Regions from separate parts of the Pseudomonas sp. FW305-E2 genome, predicted to be linked through region 1. Evidence: predicted binding sites of a transcription regulator. Region 1 holds the regulator's gene; each other region holds the start of a gene.
What was found. The regulator FliA, encoded in region 1, starts transcription of late flagellar genes. The targets are predictions, from matches to a motif close to CTAAAGTTTNNNNNNNNNNNGCCGNTAA.
Positions count from the first base shown of each region.

Region 2: AC3WLP_RS12525 (methyl-accepting chemotaxis protein) is a predicted target of FliA. The motif match lies at 1,225-1,252, and genes of this name have one in related genera.
Region 3: motA (flagellar motor stator protein MotA) is a predicted target of FliA. The motif match lies at 1,699-1,726, and genes of this name have one in related genera.

Region 1 covers NZ_JBYSYE010000010.1:113,774-117,049, reverse strand. The annotation lists gene AC3WLP_RS11575 (protein phosphatase CheZ) at 1-507, opposite strand, end outside; gene AC3WLP_RS11570 (chemotaxis response regulator CheY) at 529-903, opposite strand; gene fliA (RNA polymerase sigma factor FliA) at 1,011-1,751, opposite strand; gene fleN (flagellar synthesis regulator FleN) at 1,748-2,581, opposite strand; gene flhF (flagellar biosynthesis GTPase FlhF) at 2,675-3,276, opposite strand, start outside.
Region 2 covers NZ_JBYSYE010000012.1:86,074-89,349, forward strand. The annotation lists gene pdxR (MocR-like pyridoxine biosynthesis transcription factor PdxR) at 1-1,041, shown strand, start outside; gene AC3WLP_RS12525 (methyl-accepting chemotaxis protein) at 1,312-2,937, shown strand.
Region 3 covers NZ_JBYSYE010000003.1:165,403-168,678, forward strand. The annotation lists gene motB (flagellar motor protein MotB) at 1-779, opposite strand, end outside; gene motA (flagellar motor stator protein MotA) at 783-1,634, opposite strand; gene AC3WLP_RS04690 (HDOD domain-containing protein) at 1,765-3,276, shown strand, end outside.

The DNA of each region.
Region 1 (3,276 bases):
AATGTCATTGAGGTGCCCGGAAACCTTGCGGTTACCCTCGGCGCTGTGCGTCAGGAAACTGTCGACGCGCTTGACCAGATCACGGAATTCCGGCGCAGCCACTTCGCGGCGCATAAAGCGCTGCCAGTCGGTGCTCAGGGCCTTGGCCTCGCTGGCCAGCTCATTGAGCACCGGTGTGCTTTCCTCGACCAGGTCCATGGTGCGGTTGGCCGCGCCCTCGGTCAGCTTGACCACATACGACAGGCGCTCGGTGGCGTCGGTAATTTGCGACACCTCTTCTGCCTGCGGCATGGTGGGGTCGATCTGGAAACTGACGATGGCACTGTGCAGCTCGCGAGTCAGCTTGCCGACTTCCTGGTACAGGCCGCGGTCGCGGGTCTGGTTCAGTTCGTGAATCAACTGCACCGCCTCGCCGAAACGGCCCCGCTCCAGGCTTTCGACCAACTCCTGGGCATGCTTCTTCAGGGTCGACTCGAACTCGCCCAAAGACGTTTGTGATGAATCCATGACGCGCCCCCCTGACGTGACTCAGCCGTTGACGCGTTCGAAGATCTTCTCGATCTTCTCTTTGAGCACCTGAGCGGTGAACGGTTTGACCACGTAACCATTGACGCCGGCCTGTGCCGCTTCAATGATCTGGTCGCGCTTGGCTTCAGCGGTCACCATCAAGACCGGCATGCTTTTCAGCTTGTCGCTGGCACGCACTTTACGCAGCAGGTCGATGCCGGACATGCCCGGCATGTTCCAGTCGGTCACCAGGAAGTCGTAGTGACCGTTTTCCAGCATCGGCAACGCCGTGGTGCCGTCATCGGCTTCGTCGGTGTTGGTGAAACCCAGGTCACGCAACAGGTTCTTGATGATCCGCCGCATCGTCGAAAAGTCGTCAACGATGAGGATTTTCATGTTCTTGTCCAATTAGACCTCCAAGCAGTCTCAAACGCGCTCGGCCTACCGAGCACGCACTCATTCAATTCGGTACAACGTGGAAAACGACTGCAACGACAGTGGGCTCAACGCACCCGCCATTCCCCCAGGCGGCTGCGCAGGCGCGCGGCACATTGGCTGTGCAACTGGCTGACCCGCGACTCGCTGACACCCAGCACCTCACCGATTTCCTTGAGGTTCAGCTCTTCGTCGTAGTACAGCGCCAGCACCAGGCGCTCACGCTCCGGCAGGTTGGCGATAGCCTCGGTCAGGGCAGCCTGGAAGCGCTCCTCCTCCAGGCCGCGCGCAGGTTCGACCTGGCCACTGGCGCCATCCTCATGCAGCCCTTCGTGCTCGCCGTCCTGCAACAGGTCGTCAAAGCTGAACAGGCGGCTGCCCAGGGTATCGTTCAAGATCCCGTAGTAATCATCGAGACTCAATTGGAGTTCGGCAGCAACTTCATGATCTTTAGCGTCACGGCCTGTTCTGGCCTCAACTGCACGCATGGCATCACTGACCATACGGGTGTTGCGGTGTACCGAACGCGGTGCCCAATCGCCTTTGCGCACTTCGTCCAGCATGGCCCCGCGGATGCGGATGCCGGCGTAGGTCTCAAAGCTGGCGCCCTTGCTGGCGTCGTATTTGTTGGCCACTTCCAGCAGGCCGATCATGCCGGCCTGGATCAGGTCCTCGACTTGCACATTGGCCGGCAACCGCGCCAACAGGTGGTACGCGATGCGCTTGACCAGCGGGGCGTAGCGTTCGATCAGCTCGTACTGGGCGTCCTTCGCCGCCCGGCTGTACATCTTGAAGCCACTGGCGTTCATAGTACGGGTCCCGCGCTGGTGGGTTGCACCAAGCGCTCGACAAAGAACTCCAGATGGCCGCGCGGATTGGCCGGCAGCGGCCAGCTGTCGACCTTCTGGGCAATCGCCTTGAAGGCCAGCGCGCACTTGGAGCGAGGGAAGGCTTCGTAGACGGCACGCTGCTTCTGCACCGCCTTGCGCACGCACTCGTCGTACGGCACGGCACCCACGTACTGCAGGGCAACGTCAAGGAAGCGGTCGGTGACCTTGGTCAGCTTGGCAAACAGGTTGCGCCCTTCCTGCGGGCTCTGCGCCATGTTGGCCAACACACGGAAACGGTTCATGCCATAGTCGCGATTGAGCAGCTTGATCAACGCGTAGGCGTCGGTAATCGAGGTAGGTTCATCACACACCACCAGCAGCACTTCCTGGGCGGCGCGAACGAAGCTGACCACCGAGTCACCGATACCCGCAGCGGTATCGATCACCAACACATCGAGGTTGTCGCCGATTTCGCTGAACGCCTGGATCAGCCCGGCATGCTGGGCCGGGGCCAGATGCACCATGCTCTGGGTACCCGAGGCTGCCGGTACGATGCGCACACCGCCGGGGCCCTGCAGCATCACGTCACGCAGCTCGCAACGCCCTTCAATCACATCGGCGAGGGTACGTTTGGGGGTAAGGCCCAGCAACACGTCGACATTGGCCAGGCCCAGGTCGGCGTCCAGCAGCATGACCCTGCGGCCAAGCTCGGCCAGCGCCAGGGACAAGTTCACTGAAACGTTAGTCTTGCCGACGCCACCTTTGCCACCGGTCACGGCGATCACCTGTACGGGATGCATGCTACCCATGTCTGTTCTTTACCTTGTCTCGCTGGGACTCAGGCCACACGTAGGGCAATTCTGCGTGCCCCTTGGCATAGCGACTTTGCACACGCTTCATGGTCAACCCGCTCGCCGTGGGTTGTGATAGAGATCAGCGAACATGTCGGCCATGGCCTCTTCGCTGGGCTCGTCCTGCTGCTGCACATTCACCGCCCGCGTGACCAACTGGTGGCCCCTTGGCAGGTGCAGGTCGTCAGGAATGCGTGGGCCATCGGTAAGATAGGCCACTGGCAGTTCATGACTGATGGCAAGGCTCAACACATCGCCAAGGCTTGCCGTTTCATCGAGTTTGGTCAGGATGCAGCCGGCCAGGCCACAGCGCTTGTAGCTGTGGTAGGCGGCGGTCAGCACCTGCTTCTGGCTGGTGGTGGCCAGCACCAGGTAGTTCTTCGCGGCAATGCCACGCCCGGCCAAGGTTTCCAGCTGCATGCGCAGCGCAGGGTCGCTGGCTTGCAGGCCGGCAGTATCGATCAGCACCACGCGCTTGCGCAGCAGTGGCTCCAGCGCTGCTGCCAGCGACTGGCCCGGGTCGACGTAAGTCACCGGCACGTTGAGGATGCGGCCCAGGGTCTTGAGCTGCTCCTGGGCGCCGATACGGAAGCTGTCCATGCTCACCAGCGCCAGGTTCTGCGCGCCGTACTTGAGCACGTAGCGCGCGGCCA
Region 2 (3,276 bases), on a different contig from region 1:
GCCTTGCGCAGCAGCTTCAGCAGCAATAGCGTGCGCCACGGCAGCGAGTGCAGCAGCCGCAATCTGCGCAGCGCCTTGGCCGAGATGCTGCGGCACAATCGCAGCCTGAACGTTGGCGCCGAGCATATCTGCCTGACCCAGGGGGTGCAGATGTCGCTGTCCCTGGTGGCCAGTGTGTTGCTCAAGCCGGGTGACGTTGTGCTGGTCGAGCGCCTGAGTTACCCCCCCGCCTGGGAGATCTTCCGTCAGCTGGGTGCCCGCCTGGTGACTGTGGAGCTGGACCATGAGGGGTGCCGGGTCGATCAGCTAGATGCCCTGTGCCGGCAGCACAAGGTGCGGATGATGTACATAACACCCCATCACCAGTTCCCGACCACGGTCAGCCTGCCAGCCGGGCGCAGGCAACAGCTGCTGGAGCTGGCGCGCCAGCATGCCTTTTGCGTGGTCGAAGAAGATTACGACTACGAATACCACTTTGCCGGGCGGCCTTATCTGCCGTTGGCCAGCGACCGCCAGCAGCGGCACGTGGTTTACATTGGCTCACTGTCCAAGCCTTTGGGCAGCACGTTCCGTTGCAGCTATATCGTGGCACCGGTGGAAGTGACAACCGTGCTGGAACGCAGGGCGATGTTGACCCTGGGGCAGGGCGATGCAGTCATGCAGCAGATGTTGGCGGACCTGATCAATGATGGCGAACTGAAGAAGCACTTGCGCCGCGTCAACCGCGAGTACCGGCGCCGGCGCGAAACCTTGTTGGGGTGCTTGCGCGATGCGTTTGGCGAACAGATCAGCGTGCAGGCGCCAGAAGGTGGCCTGGCGCTGTGGGTGAGGTTTGCCGATGAGATCAATGTGGATCAGTTGGTCGACAAAGCGCTGGAACGGGACCTGGTGGTGCGCAGTGGGCGACAGTTTTCACCGTTTGGCCATGCCGAGAATGCCTTGCGCCTGGGGTTTGCTTCGCTGGATGCGGATGAGATTCGGCAGGCGACCCAACGCCTGGCAGACGCCGCGAAAGCGATTGGCAAGGCGCGGTGGCTGTAGGCATGGCCTTGTGTCGCGACAGGGGATGGCACGGGCTTCGCCCGTGTTCGCGGGCAAGCGCGCTCCCACAGTGATCGCGGTGGGCTCAGGATTTGTGCAGGAGGGTTACGCCCCCAAGGGGCGCGAGGCCTCTGGGCCTCAACGCATTCCGTTCGGTTACCGCACATAACCGCATCTCGGCGCCTCAAGCCTGCGCCAGCACCTCCGATAGCAGCACACCCACCCTCGAATCTTCGATCAGAAGTGGTGCCAACAAGGAGTACTGCCCGCATGCTTGCCAACCTGAAAATTCGCACCGGAATGTTCTGGGTGTTGTCGCTGTTCAGCCTGACCCTGCTGTTTTCGACGGCCAGTGCCTGGTGGGCTGCCGTGGGTAGCGACCAGCAGATCACTGAACTGGATCAGACTGCGCACCAGTCGGACCGGTTGAACAATGCGTTGCTGATGGCGATTCGCTCCAGCGCCAACGTGTCTTCGGGCTTTATCGAGCAGTTGGGTGGCCATGACGAGAGTGCAGGCAAGCGCATGGCGCTGTCGGTGGAGCTGAACAACAAGAGCCAGGCGCTGGTCGACGAATTTGTCGAAAACGCCCGTGAACCCGCCCTTCGCGTGCTGGCAACCGAGCTGCAGGCTACCTTTGCCGAATACGCCAAGGCGGTGGCCGGGCAGCGTGAAGCGACCCGCCAGCGTTCGCTGGAGCAGTATTTCAAGGTCAACAGCGATGCCGGTAATGCCATGGGGCGGTTGCAAACCCTGCGCCAGCAGCTGGTGACCACACTGAGCGAACGTGGCCAGCAAATCATGCTCGAGTCCGACCGGCGTCTGGCCCGGGCGCAATTGCTGAGCCTGTGCCTGCTGGGCATGACCGTGGTGCTGGCGGTGCTGTGCTGGGCGTTCATTGCCCAGCGTGTGTTGCACCCCCTGCGTGAAGCCGGTGGGCATTTCCGGCGCATTGCCAGTGGCGACCTGAGCGTGCCGGTGCAAGGGCAGGGTAACAACGAAATCGGGCAACTGTTCCATGAGCTCCAGCGCATGCAGCAGAGCCAGCGCGACACCCTTGGGCAGATCAACGACTGTGCCCGGCAGCTGGACGCCGCCGCCACGGCGTTGAACGCGGTCACCGAGGAAAGCGCCAACAACCTGCGTCAGCAGGGGCAGGAGCTGGAGCAGGCCGCCACCGCCGTGACCGAAATGACCACGGCAGTGGAGGAGGTGGCGCGCAACGCGATCACCACCTCGCAAACCACCAGTGAATCCAACCAGCTGGCTGCGCAAAGCCGCCGGCAGGTCAGCGAAAACATCGACGGCACCGAAGCCATGACCCGCGAGATCCAGACCAGCAGTGCGCACCTGCAGCAGTTGGTGGGGCAGGTGCGGGACATCGGCAAGGTGCTGGAAGTGATCCGCTCGGTGTCCGAGCAGACCAACCTGCTGGCGCTCAATGCTGCCATCGAGGCGGCCCGTGCCGGTGAGGCCGGGCGCGGCTTTGCGGTGGTGGCGGATGAGGTGCGCACACTGGCCTACCGCACGCAACAATCGACCCAGGAAATCGAGCAGATGATCGGCAGCGTACAGGCGGGGACCGAAGCTGCGGTAGCATCCATGCAGGCCAGCACCAACCGCGCCCAGTCGACACTGGACGTGACCCTGGCCTCGGGACAAGTGCTGGAGGGCATCTACAGTGCGATCGGCGAAATAAACGAGCGCAATCTGGTCATTGCCAGTGCGGCCGAAGAGCAGGCTCAGGTGGCGCGGGAAGTAGACCGCAACTTGCTGAACATCCGCGAACTGTCCAACCATTCCGCGGCAGGTGCGCAGCAGACCAGCGAGGCGAGCAAGGCGTTGTCGGGGCTGGTGGGGGAGATGACGGCGTTGGTGGGGCGGTTCAAGGTTTGAGGCGCTGCGCCTGCGTGGAACATTAAGATAAGGTTAAACTTATTTAAAGTTCCCCTTGCGGGTTGACTTCGATACTACGCTTGAATAAAGTTCGACCGCCCCGAGCGCGGGGCCTTTTTTCCCTTCACTGAAGAATTCAATGGACACAGTATCTCGTCGCTGCCTGACCTCTGCCGAATGGCCGGGTCAGGCACTTGAACCGGAACACCGGTCCCGACACCCTGGTCGGGCAAGCCGCGCCAGAGCCTGATGCTCCGCCGTGACTTGCCGCCGCCGGTGTTGGCCGGTTGGAGGCAAGCTCATGAACCTCACGTCATTCGTTTCACATCGCCAGCCTGC
Region 3 (3,276 bases), on a different contig from region 1:
TTGAACGGGTCCTTGCGGTCGAACAGTGACGACGAGGCGTACCCCACGACCCGTGCCACCTGGCCGTCGGGGTAACCACCCGCCACCAGGGCACGCCGCGCGGCGTTGGCGCGGTTGGCCGACAGCTCCCAGTTACCGTACTCGCCAGTGCCAGCATACGGCTTGGCATCGGTATGGCCGCTGATGCTGATCTTGTTCGGCACCGCCTTGATGGTGTCGGCCATGGCCAGCAGGATATCTTCGAAGTAAGGCTGCAGGCGCGCGCTACCGATGTCGAACATCGGTCGGTTCTCAGCATCCATGATCTGGATGCGCAGGCCGTCCTGGGTGATCTCGAACAGGATCTGGTCCTTGAACTTCTGCAGCTGCGGGTTCTCTTCCACCTTGTTCTGCAGTTCCTGCAGCAACAGCTCCAGACGCTCGCGCTCGACCTGCTCGGCCATGGTCTCGACCTGGTCCTTGTTCAGCTGAGTGGGGGACTGCTGCGTCGGCTCGGTCTTCACTTCCGGATTGATGGTTTTATCCGGCGCCATCTCCGGGGAACCCCCCAGGTCGATGACATAAGGCGTGCCACTCTCGGAGAAACCAATAGGGTCCTGGAAGTAGCCGGCAATGGCGATCTTCTGCTCAGGCGTGGCCGTGGACAACAGCCACAGCACCAGGAAGAACGCCATCATCGCCGTGGCGAAGTCGGCAAAGGCGATTTTCCAGGCGCCACCATGGTGGCCGCCGCCAAAGCGCTTGACGCGCTTGACGATGATGGGCTGATTGTTCTCCATGACTCAGCGACCGCGAACCGCTTGTTCCAGTTCGGCGAAGCTTGGGCGGTGCTTGGGGTACAGCACCTTGCGCCCGAACTCGACCGCCAGCGAAGGTGGCATGCCCGACGCCGAGGCCACCAGCGAAGCCTTGATCGATTCGTAGAGGTTCAGTTCTTCCTTGGCATCGTGCTCCAGGCACTTGGCCAAAGGGCCGAAGAACCCGTAAGCCGCCAGAATACCGAAGAAGGTACCCACCAGCGCCGCACCTACGTGCATGCCGATGGCCGCCTGATCGCCATCGCCCAGCGAGGCCATGGTCACCACGATACCCAGTACCGCCGCAACGATACCGAACCCGGGCATACCGTCGGCGATGCCGGTCACCGCGTGGGACGGGTGCTCCAGCTCTTCCTTCATGCTCAGCAGTTCCATGTCGAACAGGCCCTCGAGCTCGTGCGGGGCCATGTTGCCGGTGGACATGATGCGCAGGTAATCGCAGACGAACGCGGTCATGCGCTCATCGGCCAGTACCGTCGGGTACTTGGCGAAGATCGGGCTGGCAGCGGCGTCCTCGATGTCGGCCTCGATGGCCATCATGCCTTCGCGACGGCTCTTGTTGAGGATTTCGTACACAAGGCCCAGCACCTCCAGGTAGAAGGCATGGCTGAAGCGCGAGCCGAACATCTTCATCGACTTCTTGATGACGTGCATGGTCATGTGGCCAGGGTTGGCCTGCAGGAATGCACCAAAGGCCGCACCGCCGATGATCAGTACTTCGAACGGCTGGATCAGCGCTGCGATCTTGCCGTGGGAGAGCACGTAGCCGCCGAGCACGCTCGCGAATACGACGATGATGCCGATAATTTTAGCCATAGGTTCAAAGCACTTGCTGTCGTGGTCAGGGGAAGAGACGGGAGCTTTAAAACTCTTCTTCTACTTATCGGCAGAACTGCGCCAGACTATAGCCACTCAATGCGAAAAGCCAGTTCGGACTGATGTCAAAATGCCAATTGAAACCAAGGTGCCCACTCAGGCCCCGCGTACGCTAGAGGCCTGGGTAAAGCTGCTCGAGAGTGTTCGCATCCCCGTGCCGAAGCACAGCTACGACCGGGTCATGGCTGCCATCCACGATAGCCGTCGCTCGCTGCGCGATATCGCCGAACTGATGCAGGATAGCCCGGCACTGGTGCTGTCAGTGATGCGCGAAGCCAATCACCCCACCAATGCCAGCCTTGCCGAACCCGCCGAAAGCCTGGAAGTCGCCCTCAACCGCCTGGGCCTGGAGCGCAGCGAGCAGCTTCTCAAACGCCTGCCGGCGCTGCCCGTGGAGGAAATTCCGCCGGTACTGTGCCAGTTCCAGATGATCAGCCAGCATGCGGCACAGCAGGCCAGCGGCCTGTTCGCCAGCCGCCTGGCACGGCTGTGGCAAGAGATTCACTGGGGCAGCCTGCTGTTCCTGTCGCCACTCTGGCCACTGGCACTGGCCTACCCCAAGCTGCTCGACACTTGGGAGCTGCGGGTTATCCACAAAGGTGAAGACGCCGCCCACGTCGAGGAAGAACTGTTTGGCGTGCGCATCATGGCGCTGTGCCAGACCATGGCCGAGTATTGGCGCCTGCCCCAATGGGTCACCCAGGGTTATCGCCTGCTACTGGAAGAGCGCGAACAACTGGCCCAGGTGCTGAATATCGCCCGCGACGAAGACCTGCTCAGCCAGCAACACCGCCTGGACGCCGAGCCCGGCCTGCGGCGCTGGTTCAACCAGCCGGCCAATACCGTACTGCTGGCCAACAACCTGGCCCTGGCGGCACAGGTCGGCTGGGACAACCCGCACCTGCTGCGCTGGCAACTGCTGACCGCGCTGTACCTGCAAACCTCGCTGGAAGATGTGCAGCAGCAGGTGCACCAGCAGGCTGCCGCCAGCGCCCGCCGCCACGCCCGGCATGCCCTGTTCCACCCGGCCGAGGCCTTGATCTGGCCGTGGCACCAACGCCGCCCTCACCCGGACATGCTGGCCCCGCCACCGCCCAGCAGCGACGACCTGGCACGCTGGCGCACGCTGTGCCAGCACCTGCTGGCCCAACCCAGCCCGTTCACCAACACCGTGCACCTGGCCACGCAGGCCCGTGAGGCCCTGCTGGCCTGCGGCATGCAACGCATCATGCTGCTTAGCCTGGACAAGGCCAGTGACTACCTGCGCGTGCAGCAAATTGCCGGCCTGCCCAAGGAGGCCGGGGCTCTGGCCCTGCAGGTATCGCAGAACAAGCTGCTGCAAAAGCTGCTGAGTCAGGCCGGGCAGTTGCGCATCACACCGGAAAACCACAGCCAGTTCTCGGCGCTGCTGCCCGCCCCGCTGCGCACCTTGTTCCGCAGCGAACATGTACTGCTTCGCTCGCTGGCTGCGAACGACCAGGTGCTGATGCTGTTGGTGGCCGACCAGGGCTGCCGGCCTTTGGCCGATATCAGCGTGCAAGCCTTCGGCAAGACCGCGCAATGCATCGAGCGGGCCTTGTCG